DNA from 2 places in the Xenorhabdus bovienii SS-2004 genome. Region 1 is predicted to be linked to the other one. Evidence: predicted binding sites of a transcription regulator. Region 1 holds the regulator's gene; the other holds the start of a gene.
The links. Region 1 encodes CRP, which controls carbon source genes, mostly activating them, when cyclic AMP is high. Its sites were predicted from a motif close to ATGTGANNNNNNTCACAT; they were not measured.
Positions count from the first base shown of each region.

Region 1 (7,090 bases):
ATAATGTCGTCCATTGTGGCAATTGCATGACTCGCCTGCGCTTAACACTGCATGATGATTCACTGGTCGATAAAACTGTCTTAAATAAAATTTCAGGGGTTTTAGGTGTCATTGAAAATGACGAACAGCTCCAGATTGTCCTTGGCCCCGGCAAAGCACAAACCGCAGCGGATAGGTTGAACGGGCTATTGAGTACTGCTGATCACTCCGCCGCTGGACACCAGCCCGCAGATTTGAAAGAGATTGCGTCTTCCAATAAAAAGCAGCTCAAAGAAAAACAAACCCGTTCAGTTCATAAGTTTCTGGCTAAATTCGCCACCATTTTTACCCCGCTGATCCCCGGTTTTATCGCCGTTGGCCTGTTATTGGGGTTTGCTACCTTGCTAGAACAGATTTTCATTCAGGGAACCGGACATCCCAATGCCGTATTGGTTGAGATGGTCGGCTATATGAAAGTTTTCAGCAAAGGGATGTTCAGTTTCCTGAGTATTCTGATCGGTTATAATGCGCAGAAAGCCTTCGGTGGCTCCGGCGTCAATGGTGCCATTATCGCTTCCCTGTTCGTGCTGGGTTATAACGCCAGCGCCACCAGCGGCTTCTATTCCGGTATCAGTGATTTCTTTGGCTTCGCCATTGACCCGCGCGGGAATATCATCGGTGTACTGATTGCCTGCATTCTCGGCGCTTGGGTGGAAAAACAGATCCGCAAAATGATGCCCTCTGATCTGGATATGATCCTCACTTCCACCCTTACCCTTCTTATCATGGGCGCTGTCGCGTTTATTGTCATCATGCCTGTGGGAAGCTACCTGTTTACGGCGATGTCATGGCTGTTCATGCATCTGAACGGTAATCCATTCGGTGCGGCAATTCTGGCAGGGTTATTTTTAATCGCGGTGATGTTTGGTGTACATCAGGGCTTTGTTCCCGTCTATTTTACGTTGATGGATGTGCAAAACTTTAACTCGCTGTTCCCGATTCTGGCGATGGCGGGAGCAGGACAGGTCGGCTCTGCGCTGGCGTTATATATGAAAGCCCAAAAAGGTTCGCTGCTACGCACTCAAATCAAAGGCGCCATCATTCCGGGTTTTCTGGGGATCGGAGAACCACTGATTTATGGAGTGACACTGCCTCGCGTCAAACCCTTTGTCACGGCTTGTTTCGGTGGCGCAATCGGCGGCTTTTTTATCGGTCTGGTTGCCTGGCTGGGAGTCCCTGTCGGGCTGAATTCTGTTTTCGGCCCATCGGGTCTGGTCGCCCTGCCCCTGATGACGTCCGATAGTGGCATCTTCACGGGCATGGCAGTGTACGGTGCAGGTTTAATCATCGCTTATATCAGTGGTTTTATACTGACATTTTTCTTTGGCAGTAAAAATATTGATTTAAGCTGATTCAGCTAATCCAAAGCAAAGGGACACAGACAGCAGTAAGAATACCCATGGTGATATTGAAAATAAACCAGGCATTGCGGCTTTTCAACAGGGAGCCAATCAGCGAGCCCAGAACAATCCACACTGTACCAGCGATCATATTGGAGATCAGCATCACCACACTGATCACGACCACTGAGTGGTTATATAAGTCTCCCTGTAGGCTGTAACTGCCGACGGCACCCAATCCCATCATCCACGCCTTGGGGTTCAGAAACTGTAATAACCAGCCTTGATGGCTTTTGATGGGAACAGCCGCCAAATTTGCCGTTTCCAACCGTTTATAATGTGCTGTCGACGTTTTCCACGCCAACCTTAATAAATACAGACTACCGAGCACTTTCAACACGGTGTGCATCGCCGGATACAACAGCAGCACTGCTCCCACGCCAAAAGCAGACAGCAGAAGGATGGTCTGTATGCCAAGAAGGATACCCACCCAAAGCGGTAACGAACGACGGAAACCAAAATTAGCACCCGATGAAGTCAGCAGCATATTGTTCGGGCCCGGTGTAATCCCAGAGATTAATAAGAAGGTGCTTAGTGAGAATATCAGACTTGCGGTCATGGGGGGATTGTTCCTCTTACCCAAATGGTTAACATTTCCTTTCGACGAAAATAACAGTATGTTATTCACTACACAAGATGACTAATTATGAAAATTAATCCCTTATGAGTGAGCACTTTTCTCCCCTGAGCAGGGCCGCCAATCCCCATTTACAAACTCAGGAGCAACCACAATGATGATCCCGTGGCAACAACTGGCACCCGAAACCCTACTCGATCTGATCGAAAGTTTTGTCTTGCGGGAAGGCACCGATTACGGTGAAGATGAAAAAACGCTGGAGCAAAAAGTACAGGATGTAAAACGTCAGCTTGAACGGGGAGAAGTCCTACTGGTTTGGTCTGAACTGCATGAGACCGTCAATATCATGCCCAAAGAGATGTTTCGCCCTTAGCGCCTTCTTTTTATCAGGCTGTTCCGTTTGCCTTATTTTGCTCTGTATTGCTGATTACGAGAAAGATAGTCCCAACTTTTTTGGATAAGGAGTCTGTTCTTATGTCTGCCAAACACCCTGTCATTGCAATAACGGGTTCTAGCGGAGCCGGAACAACAACGACCAGTGTGGCGTTCCGCAAGATTTTTCAACAACTTGAAGTTACTGCCGCACTCATCGAAGGGGATAGTTTCCACCGTTACACCCGTCCTGAAATGGATGCCGAGATCCGTAAGGCGAAGGAGCAAGGCAGACATGTCAGCTATTTTGGGCCAGAAGCCAATGATTTCAGCATGTTGGAAAAGACATTTTACAACTATGGTGAAACAGGCACTGGCCGCTGCCGGAGATATCTCCACACCTATGATGAAGCCGTGCCTTACAATCAAGTACCGGGTACATTCACGCCGTGGGAATCACTGCCATCAAACACCGATATTCTGTTTTATGAGGGGTTGCATGGTGGCGTTGTTACTCCACAGTATAATGTCGCCAGCTATGTTGATTTGCTGATTGGTGTCGTCCCCATCGTCAACCTTGAGTGGATACAGAAACTTATCCGTGATACCAGCGAACGTGGCCATTCAAGAGAGGCGGTCATGGATTCCGTGGTGCGTTCGATGGATGATTATATCCGCTATATTACGCCACAGTTTTCCCGTACTCATATCAATTTCCAGCGAGTTCCCACCGTTGATACCTCTAACCCTTTCTCCGCCAAGGCTATTCCATCTCTGGATGAAAGTTTTATCGTGATTCGTTTCCGTGGCCTGAAACAAATTGATTTCCCTTATTTACTATCAATGCTTCAGGGATCATTTATTTCCAGTATAAATACCATTGTCGTTCCCGGCGGAAAAGTGGGGCTGGCCATGGAATTAATTATGGCTCCGTGGGTTCAGCAATTACTGGAAGGCAAAAAAATTTCTTGATTTAAACGCAATTTAATTTTTAATTAAACAGGTAACAAAAAATAACGTTGCCTGTTTTACGAAAATAAACATTTCAGTAACAATAAAAACAGATTATAAAGAGAAAATTCAGTAAGGTAAAACGCGTAAAAGCAGTACGATATTTACCAAAGTACCCACAGCCTCTTACACAATAAAAAAGTCATTCAGCCGTTCCCGTCTTTATGTTGTTTCTCCTTTTCCCTTTGGAAATACTGGCATTATTCGATTTCCTATAAGTCGTAGAGCAATAAAGACGACGCTCCAAATAGATTTCTGTTAATCTGGCGGGCTGAAGCGATACAGGGGAAGACAGAAACGTTTTCCTGTGTTACAAACGAGGTTACAAGCGAAGCTGGCAAGATATATAGGTTAAGATTAAGACACCCATATTTTGGTATGATTATAATCTATATAAAATTCCCGCTTGTCAGTTTTTCAGCAAGTTAATATGTTAAACTATTGACTTTATAAAGCCAGCCGGGTGAGGAAAAACTGTTCCTCACGTCATCAAGGCGGAAATAACAACAGAGGATAAAGCGAATGGTTCTCGGCAAGCCACAAACAGACCCTACTCTTGAATGGTTTTTGTCACACTGCCATATTCACAAATATCCATCCAAGAGCACGCTTATTCATCAAGGCGAGAAAGCAGAAACGCTTTACTATATTGTTAAAGGTTCAGTCGCTGTTCTAATAAAAGATGAAGAAGGCAAAGAAATGATTCTCTCTTATTTAAATCAGGGAGATTTCATTGGTGAACTTGGATTGTTCGAAGAAGGAAAGCTGCGTACTGCATGGGTACGAGCTAAAAGTGCCTGTGAAGTCGCTGAAATTTCCTACAAGAAATTTCGCCAGCTCATTCAGGTCAATCCTGATATTCTGATGCGTCTATCCTCTCAGATGGCAAGACGCTTACAAACAACCTCAGAAAAAGTCGGTAATCTGGCATTTCTGGATGTCACAGGTCGTATTGCCAAGACGTTAATGAATCTGGCCAAACAGCCTGATGCGATGACCCATCCTGATGGTATGCAAATAAAAATTACACGTCAGGAAATTGGCCAGATTGTCGGGTGTTCCCGCGAAACAGTTGGCCGCATTCTCAAGATGTTAGAAGATCAAAACCTGATCTCTGCTCATGGCAAAACCATTGTAGTATATGGAACCCGCTAATTTCTGAAATTACTCTTGAAACTGAGCCAGCGCAACCCTTATCCTGCACTGGCTTTTTTGTTGCTTCCTTTGTCTTATCAGTGCAATGGCAGCATCAAGCCCCGTTACGCCGCTTTCTGTAATACTTCACTGGCCTTGCCCTGATATTCCGCTGGGACAGACGTGATTTCCCCCACCTTATTTTTATATTTGCCATATCACAGTGAAATAATAGTCACCAAATATGAATAAAAAATCACATAAGGGCAAATAAAAAACAGCCGGTGAGGAAAATGCGATGGTATTTGGTTAATATCTGAGAAAATTATTCAACAAATCATGTCCCTGTTCACTGAGAATGCTTTCAGGGTGAAATTGCACACCTTCCAATGGCAAAGTACGGTGACGTATTCCCATAATTTCATCTACATTACCGTTATGCTGACTCCATGCGGTCACTTCAAACGATGCTGGCAGGGTTTCAGCAGCAATCACCAGAGAATGATAACGAGTAACAGTCAGTGGACGGTTCAATCCTTTGAATACTCCTTGTTGATTATGGTGGATCAAGCTGTTTTTTCCGTGCATCACCTCGCGGGCTTTGACCACACTCGCACCAAAAGCCTGCCCAATAGCCTGATGCCCTAGGCACACACCGAGGATTGGCAATTTGCCGGCAAAATGCGCAATGGCCTCTAGTGAAATCCCTGCTTCATTTGGCGTACAAGGCCCCGGCGAAATCACTAAATGTGTGGGCGCCAACTTCTCGATATCTTCAAGCTGTAATTCATCATTACGCTTAACTAAAACATTTGTCCCTAACTCGCAAAAATATTGATATAAATTGAATGTAAAAGAATCGTAGTTATCTATTATTAATAGCATAGGAGTATATCCTATTGATTTTTATAGTTTTATATATTGCCGCTACCCTAGCGGGCATTGTGCATTCTGTATTTCGATAAAATCAGGTAAAGCAGCATCAACAGCAGCGGGACGCTCATCATACCACAGACGTATTTTTAAAATAGTAGGATACAAACAGCAGCATTCACCCGTGGTGAGAGCTTGACGTGAAAAGATAACGCAGGTGAGAGGGGAAGACGGCACTCAAAAAGCGAATGGCACAATATAAATACCGTCTTATTTTCTAGGTTTCAGGCAGGAAAACACTGTTTTCCTATTGAATTAAGGTGCAACTTTGGCAGAAAGGATCACAATCGGTTTCACGGGTACATTTTGATAAGGGCCAACATTTTCTGTCTTGACCTGAGAAATTTTATCAACCACATCCATACCTTTTATGACTTTACCAAAGACAGCATAACCAAAATCACGCTGACCGTGATCAAGGAAGGCGTTATCAGTGACATTAATGAAGAACTGACTGGTTGCACTGTCTTTATCTGCGGTGCGTGCCATCGCTATCGTACCACGCAGATTACGCAAACCATTATCTGCTTCATTTTTGATTGGTGCTTTGGTCACCTTCTGCTTCATATCTTTCGTAAAGCCACCCCCCTGAACCATAAACCCGGGAATGATGCGGTGAAAAATGGTGTTGTTATAAAATCCTTCATTGACATACTCAATGAAATTTTTTGTAGTGATTGGCGCCTTGTTACTATCCAGCGCAAGCTCTATTTCCCCTGCTGATGTTACCAGCTTCACATGAGTTTCGGCAGCCAATGCCGGAGTTGCCATCACACTGATAGCACATGCAGCCATAAGCGACACAAAAATACGTTTAAACATTAATGGTTCCTTTATTTTTGAGGTCAATAACAAAACTCATAACAACAAAACTTATTAAGTGTAATTCCCTATAGAACTAAGTTCCAAAGATTTACCTACATTTACGAGTAAGCAGCTATTTGTTGAGATGAATTCTGTCTGAATAGCTATTATGGTCTCATAACCTGAATTTTGTTTATGTGGGGAATAACGTTATAAATGGCGAGAAATATAGAGTATTCAACCAAAGGGTATACAATACAGATATCGCGCAATTAGTAGTTATACCTGTCCACAAGCCGCTGCTCTAGGTATAATCAGCGCGCTGTTTTCGTGTATTCCTCAGGGAGATAACCATTTTGACCATCAAAAACTACAACTATCACATGACCCACTTTGTCACGAGTGCACCTGACATTCGCCACCTGCCTCAAGATGTGGGTATTGAGGTCGCGTTTGCCGGTCGGTCGAATGCGGGTAAATCCAGCGCCCTGAATGCACTGACTAAACAAAAGAGCCTTGCTCGCACCAGTAAAACCCCGGGGCGTACTCAGCTTATCAACCTGTTCGAAGTGGAAGACGGTATTCGGCTGGTTGACTTACCGGGTTATGGCTACGCTGAAGTGCCAGAAGAGATGAAACGCAAATGGCAGAACGCACTGGGAGAGTATCTCCAGAAACGTGAGTGTCTGCTGGGGTTGGTGGTTTTGATGGATATCCGTCATCCACTGAAAGATCTGGATATGCAGATGATCGAATGGGCAGTCGTGATGCAAGTACCTGTTATGGTTTTGCTGACGAAAGCGGATAAACTGGCATCCGG
Region 1 covers NC_013892.1:3,933,070-3,940,159, forward strand. Annotated here, with positions in the region: gene murP (PTS N-acetylmuramic acid transporter subunit IIBC) at 1-1,391, shown strand, start outside; gene XBJ1_RS17440 (LysE family translocator) at 1,393-1,998, opposite strand; gene XBJ1_RS17445 (YheU family protein) at 2,171-2,389, shown strand; gene XBJ1_RS17450 (phosphoribulokinase) at 2,491-3,360, shown strand; gene crp (cAMP-activated global transcriptional regulator CRP) at 3,922-4,554, shown strand; gene XBJ1_RS22790 (hypothetical protein) at 4,570-4,698, shown strand; gene XBJ1_RS17460 (aminodeoxychorismate synthase component II) at 4,843-5,418, opposite strand; gene ppiA (peptidylprolyl isomerase A) at 5,722-6,288, opposite strand; gene yihA (ribosome biogenesis GTP-binding protein YihA/YsxC) at 6,627-7,090, shown strand, end outside.

Region 2 (7,090 bases), 330 kb from region 1:
CAGCCTCTTTGACCACCTGCTCATGATGGTGGAAATATTCAGATGTGAGTGCGCCATTCGCTCCTGCGCTAATGCCAATGACGTTTTCCCCTTGCTGATTCACAAAAATCAGTGCTACACCCGTTGTTTCACCTTCAATAACTCCGATTGCCGAGGTATTGATATTATCTTTCACCAATTGTTGACGGACACGCTCGCCAATATCATCTTGGCCAACACAAGCAATAAATGTAATGTCAGCACCACAGCGACCTGCAGCAACCGCCTGATTAGCTCCCTTTCCCCCAAATGCAACCTGATACTGTTTTCCCATCACGGTTTCCCCAGGCTGAGGAAAAGATTCGAGGTTCAAGATGTGATCTGCATTAATGCTGCCCATCACGGCAAGTTTTGCCATACTCATTACATTTATTCCTGTTCAGTGATGATGCAGCCATCAAAACTGATGGCTGCATGGTAATACTGATTATTTTTTGATAACTAATTCCAATTCAACCGGGATAGTAGCGTCAACTTTTTCACCTTTCAGCACCTTGTCCGCTGTCTGGACGCCAATGATGCCAATCTGATCAGGTCGCTGTGCAATCGTTGCACTTAATTTACCGCTCCGTACCGCCTTGACACCATCGTCAGTTCCGTCAAATCCGACAACCAGCACATCCTTTTTATTGGCTGTCTGCAACGCGCGCAGCGCACCGAGTGCCATTTCATCATTTTGGGCAAAAACGGCTTGTACTGATGGATGGGCTGTCAGCAGGTTCTGCATGACATTCAGCCCTTTTGTGCGGTCAAAGTCAGCAGGCTGGCTGGCTAGCATATTGAATTGATGGCTTTTGGCGGCCTGAGAAAAACCTTCACTACGTTCACGTGCACCAGAAGTACCAGAGATACCTTCCAATTGAATGATTTTGGCATTGTTACCCAATTTTTCAGCGATAAAATCACCGGCCATTTTGCCTCCCAAACGATTGTCAGAAGCAATATGGCTGACAACGTTTCCTTTATTCGCCGCACGGTCAAGGGTGATAACCGGAATATTCGCCTTGTTTGCCATGATGACCGCATTACCAACGGCGTCTGAATCTGTTGGGTTAATCAGCATCAATTTCGTACCACGAACAGTCAAATCCTGTACGTTAGCCAACTCTTTTGCCGGATTATCCTGAGAATCAAGCACTATCAGGTTATATCCGAGTTTATCAGCCTCTTTCTGTGCGCTGTCTTTCATCGTGACAAAGAAGGGGTTGTTCAATGTTGAAATAACCAATGCAATGCTATCCTTCGCCAATGCATTGGCACTCATGGTTGCACTCAAAACTACGGCGGATAGAATGGTTGCCAGCTTATTCATTTTCATGCTGTTTTTTCCTGTAGGGTGAGGTTATTTACTACTTTTGTTATCAACCAAGACCGCCAGTAAAATCACAACTGCCTTGACGATCATCTGGTAGTTGGAAGAAATACCTAATAAGTTCAATCCATTGTTCAAAAAGCCTAAAATCAGCGCACCAATCAGCGTACCGACAATCCGCCCTTTCCCGCCAGCCAGACTGGTTCCCCCCAGCACCACGGCTGCAATAGCATCCAGCTCATAACCACTTCCGGCCATAGGTTGGGCAGAAGATAGCCGGGCTACTTCGATAATACTGGCCAGCGCTGCCAATAGACCACATAGGGAATAAACGATTATTTTTATTTTATCAACGTTAATACCTGATAAACGTGTTGCAGATTCATTTCCGCCTAAAGCGTAGATGTAACGGCCAAGGCGAGTGTGATGGAGAATGTACCAGGCAGTAGCAAAAACCAGCAGCATGATCCAGACTGGTGCTGGCACTCCTAATGGACGGCCAATACCAAACCAGCCAAACAGATCGGCATTATCACTGAATCCGGTATTGATGGGACTGCCATCGGTATAAACACGGGTAACACCACGCAATAACAGCATCATCACTAATGTAGCGATAAACGCCTGGACTTTACCCTTAGCAACAATAACACCAGTACATGCGCCAATCGCTGCCCCCAATGCCAGTGCCGCAGCAACTGCCACCAGTGCGTTGACATCCGTACCGACCATAGATGCCGCCACCGCTCCCGTCAGTGCCAATAGAGATCCGACGGATAAATCAATGCCCGAAGTCAGGATCACCAACGTCATTCCCACCGCCATGATAGCGTTAACAGAAGTTTGCTGGAGGATATTAAACAGGTTATTCAGTGTGAAAAAATTGGGGCTGAAGAAGGAAACGACAACAATCAGAATCAATAGTGCAATCAGTGACTTCTGCTCCATCAACCAGGCTTTCGTGAGCCAATATCTGGAGGTTGCTGCTGTGTTAAAATTCATATCTCTTATCCTTGATCATTACCTTTCAACTGCACCGTATTGTTTGCCGACAGCAGCGACCATCAGCGCTTCCTGAGAGGCATTATCCGCACTGAACTCACCACTTATGCCACCTTCATGCATCACCAGAATACGATCACTCATTCCCATGACTTCCGGCATCTCAGACGAGACCAAAATAATGCTCAAACCTTCTTTTTTGAACTGATTGATCAACTGATAGATCTCTTTCTTCGCACCGACATCCACTCCTCGGGTTGGCTCAACCAGAATCAATACCTTCGGGCGAGTCATCAGACCACGAGCAATCGCCACTTTTTGCTGGTTACCGCCAGAAAGCAAGCCAATCGATTGTTCCATTGAGGGAGTTTTGATATTGAATAATTTGATGAAGTCAGTTACGGTTTTTTGTTCTGCGGAATGATTCAAACGATAGGGTTTTTGACTGAAATAACGTAACGCTGTGAGGGACATATTTTCTTTGACCGACATTCCCAACACCAAGCCATCACGTTTACGATCTTCCGAAATATAGACAATGCCGTTAGCCAGCCCATCCTGTGGGTTGCGAATAGTCAGAGATTTTCCATCCAGCAAGATCCTGCCTTTGGTTTTCGGCAATGCTCCGTAGATCATCTTCATCAATTCAGTACGACCAGCTCCCATTAAACCGGATATTCCCAGAATCTCGCCACCAAACAGAGAGAAGCTGACATTTTTGATCCCTGATCCAGACAGATTTTCAATCTCCAGTCGTTTTCCCCCACGCGGAAGATCCAGACGCGGGTATTGATCTTCCAGCTTGCGTCCCACCATCATTTCGATCAACGTATCTTCTTGTAGAGCAGCAACCGGCTGTTCACCAATAAATTGCCCATCACGAAATACCGTCACGTCATCACAAATTTCAAAGATTTCTTTCAGGCGATGGGAAATGTAGACAATGCCGCAATCTTGAGCTTTCAGCTCCCGTATAACATGAAACAGCGATTCAGTTTCGGTATCGGTCAAGGCATCCGTTGGCTCATCCATTATAATGACTTTGGATTGGAAACTCAGCACCTTGGCAATTTCCACCATTTGCTGATCGCCAATGGACAATTCAGAAACCAGTCGACGGCTGCTATAACGAATATTCAAACGCTTCAGCAGATTATCGGCCTCTTCATACATTTTTTGCCAATTGATGATACCCAGTTTATTGACGAACTCACGTCCAAGAAAAATATTTTCTGCGATCGTCAGTTGGGGGATAAGATTTAATTCTTGATGAATAATGCCAATCCCAGCTTCTTGGGAAGATTTAGGGTCGGAGAAAACCACATTTTTCCCAAGATAATGAATTGAACCGGCATCTTTGGTATAGATGCCGGTCAAGACTTTCATCATCGTGGACTTACCGGCACCATTTTCGCCAACCAGCGCCATAACTTTTCCGGGATAAACGCGAAGGGCCGCACCCGACAACGCCTTTACCCCAGGGAAAGCCTTATCAATCTCTTTTAACTCCAGCAATGGCTCCATCATACCCTCAGAAAGTTACGCCTGAACAAAGGAGGATATTGGCATAAGGAGAACATTCCCCAGTACGGATAATCGCTTTGCTCTTTTCTGTCTTCTCTTTCAGAATGTTATGATTCACATACTCTATCGCGATTGCATTTCCCTGTTTTGTTTCGAGTTCAGCAATGCGCTTGATGATTTGTTCATGTATCTGAGGGTTGTGATCAATCATCTCCGTAGCCAAAATGGCCGCTTCAACCTGCACTTCCTGCACAACCACATCAAACACAGACATCAAATCGGGTATTCCCTGGGTTAACGCTAAATCAATTCGCTGAGTGGACAACGGGATAGGTAGCCCCGCATCACTGATCGTGATCTGATCAGTGTGGCCCAAACGAGAAATAACGGCAGAAATATCAGAATGCAATAAAACGCCTTTTTTCATTTTTTATTAACTCCCTAGCGAAAGCGAAACGTTTCGCTAAACCGCCATCATATAAATCCCTATATCAAAGACAACATGCTTGATATGAAAATGTGATCATGATTAAAACGTTTAATAAACAGGGTAATAAATAAAAAAGTATAACTTATTGAATAAGTTATACTGAATCGATTTTTCAAACACACTACTGGGAATCAATAAATAATCACCAAAATCTTTGCATAGATTGAATTTTATCTATAAATAAATGAAGGTAACTATTCGAACCATGGTGTAAATAAGATGCAATTGGTCGAGAAAATATCCCAGTTAAGTCAGTACCTAGAAATCGGATTATATGAAAGACGGCAAACCATCCGTCTCTGTCTTCTGGCCGCCTTATGTGGAGAGAGTGTTTTTCTCCTGGGACCACCGGGGATCGCGAAGAGCCTGATCGCACGCCGGTTAAAATTTTCGTTTCAAAATGCTCACGCTTTTGAGTACTTGATGACACGCTTTTCCACACCAGAAGAGATCTTCGGCCCACTTTCCATTCAAGCACTCAAAGATGAAGGCCGTTATCAGCGCCTGACAGAAGGCTATTTGCCAGAAGCGGAAATTGTTTTTCTGGATGAAATCTGGAAAGCAGGCCCCGCTATTTTGAATACTCTGCTGACCGCAATTAATGAAAAGAAATTTAGAAATGGCAACCAAGAAGAAAACCTGCCGATGCGGTTACTGGTCACGGCATCCAACGAGCTGCCCGATGCTGATAGCAGCCTGGAAGCCCTCTACGATCGTATGTTGATCCGAATCTGGCTGAACAATATTCAGGAAAAGAAGAATTTTCGTGCCTTACTGACTGATCGAAACAATGAAAATGACAATCCTGTACCTACCCATTTCCAAATCACAGATGAGGAATTTCATCAATGGCAATGTAAGATTAAACACGTCTCCCTGCCAGACTACATTTTCGAGCTGATTTATCAGCTACGCCAGCTACTGAATGCCTCTGAAAATCTCCCTCACGTTTCAGATCGCCGCTGGAAAAAAGCCATCCGCTTATTGCAGGCCAGTGCATTCTTCAGTGGGAAAAATGCCATATCTCCGTTAGATTTGGTGCTATTGAAAGACTGCCTGTGGCACGACCTGAATGCCTTAAAGCTTCTGCCGCAATTCCTTCATGATTTGCTGACAGAACAAGCCTATCAACAGAGTTTCCTGCTACAGAAAATGGATGGAGTATACCAACAATGGATACAAACCAGCCGAGATGAAACTCACCTCCATCCCTTACAATTAACCACGAATTCATCACTTTTCGGCCGCAAGATCCACTACTCACTTCCCAAGACTATCAATGATGAAAAACTGATTCTATTTCTGTATCCCGCATTACATCTGCATGATATTGAAGTTAATTTCATTGAAATAGATAGTAAAGTACTGGAAAACGTGCTCAAAAATAGCAATGGAGAATTGCTTGCTCGCTTAAATGGCATTGGTTTTCCACTGAAAATTTCGGCCGAGATCAACGAAAAACATCAATTGGAAGTGCTGGATATGAGCCGTAACAGAGCCATTCTCTGCCAAGCGGAAGCAAAGCAACTAACAACAGAAAAAACAAATAACGAGTGGAATGAAAAGCTGATATCTATTAGTGATGCCATCCAGCATCAGCGCCAATTGTTCGGTCAGCATCAACCTTGTTTATTTATTGAAGAACATTGGATTGCCAACATTGAACAAAGTTTTCTGCAATTGATCGAAAAGTTGAAACAATTGAGATCAAAAATGAGGTAATGACATGTTAACTCTGACAACGCTCGATCTTTTACTCTCGATCAATGAAGGTGAACTGATCGAGGAGATCATTTTAGCACTGTTAAGTGCCCCTCAATTGACCATTTTTTTTGAAAAATACCCTAGGTTCAAGCGCGCATTATTGAAAGATGTACCTGCATGGCAGCAAACACTACAACAAAGAATAAAAGATACACTCATTCCTGCCTCCCTAGCTGAAGAATTTCAGTTATACCAGCAATTACTAACAGCGAATACGACAAAATTTTATCAACAACTCCCTGATCTCGCAGATAAGCTTGAACAGATCAAATCTCCTTTTACCCATGACGCCCACACATTGCGAGAAGCGTTATCTGAACACACTCACGCAGGACAAATCCTGTTTATTCAACACTGGCGTACCAGCCTGATCCTACAAGTAACAACCTTTCACAAGCAATTGCTGGAACAGGAAAAAGAACAATTATTGGCAGAGATCCAAAAGCGATTAGATCTCAGTGGCAATCTCGATCCGATATTCGATGAAAATGATCGCGCCGCAGGGCGATTATGGGACATGAGCAAAGGCCGACTTCACCTGACGTCGCACAATACCGCATTATTCACCCAATATGCTCAATTTCTCAAACAGCAGCCTGAACTGGAAAAACTGGCACAATTACTCGGCCGCAGCCAAGCGGCTAAATCAATTCCTGAAGATAGCAACACCCTTGAACCATTCACCCAAATAGAGCGAATACCAGATACCGTGCCAGAGCAAGTCAGCGGTATCCAACAAGGTGACGATATCCAGAGACTTTTACCCACAGAACTGGCCATGCTGGGAATTGAAGAGCTGGAGTACGAATTTTATCGGCGGTTGGTAGATAAAAAATTACTGATCTACCGGCTACAAGGGGACAACTGGCAGCCAAGAAACATATTGAAGCCGATGACTCACCATGATCATGCAGAACAGCCCCGAGGACCATTTATTGTGTGCGTGGATACTTCCGGAT
Region 2 covers NC_013892.1:39,314-46,403, reverse strand. Annotated here, with positions in the region: gene rbsK (ribokinase) at 1-403, opposite strand, end outside; gene rbsB (ribose ABC transporter substrate-binding protein RbsB) at 467-1,357, opposite strand; gene rbsC (ribose ABC transporter permease) at 1,382-2,353, opposite strand; gene rbsA (ribose ABC transporter ATP-binding protein RbsA) at 2,372-3,877, opposite strand; gene rbsD (D-ribose pyranase) at 3,885-4,304, opposite strand; gene ravA (ATPase RavA) at 4,587-6,089, shown strand; gene viaA (ATPase RavA stimulator ViaA) at 6,094-7,090, shown strand, end outside.
Region 2: rbsD (D-ribose pyranase) is a predicted target of CRP. The motif match lies at 4,395-4,412, and genes of this name have one in related genera.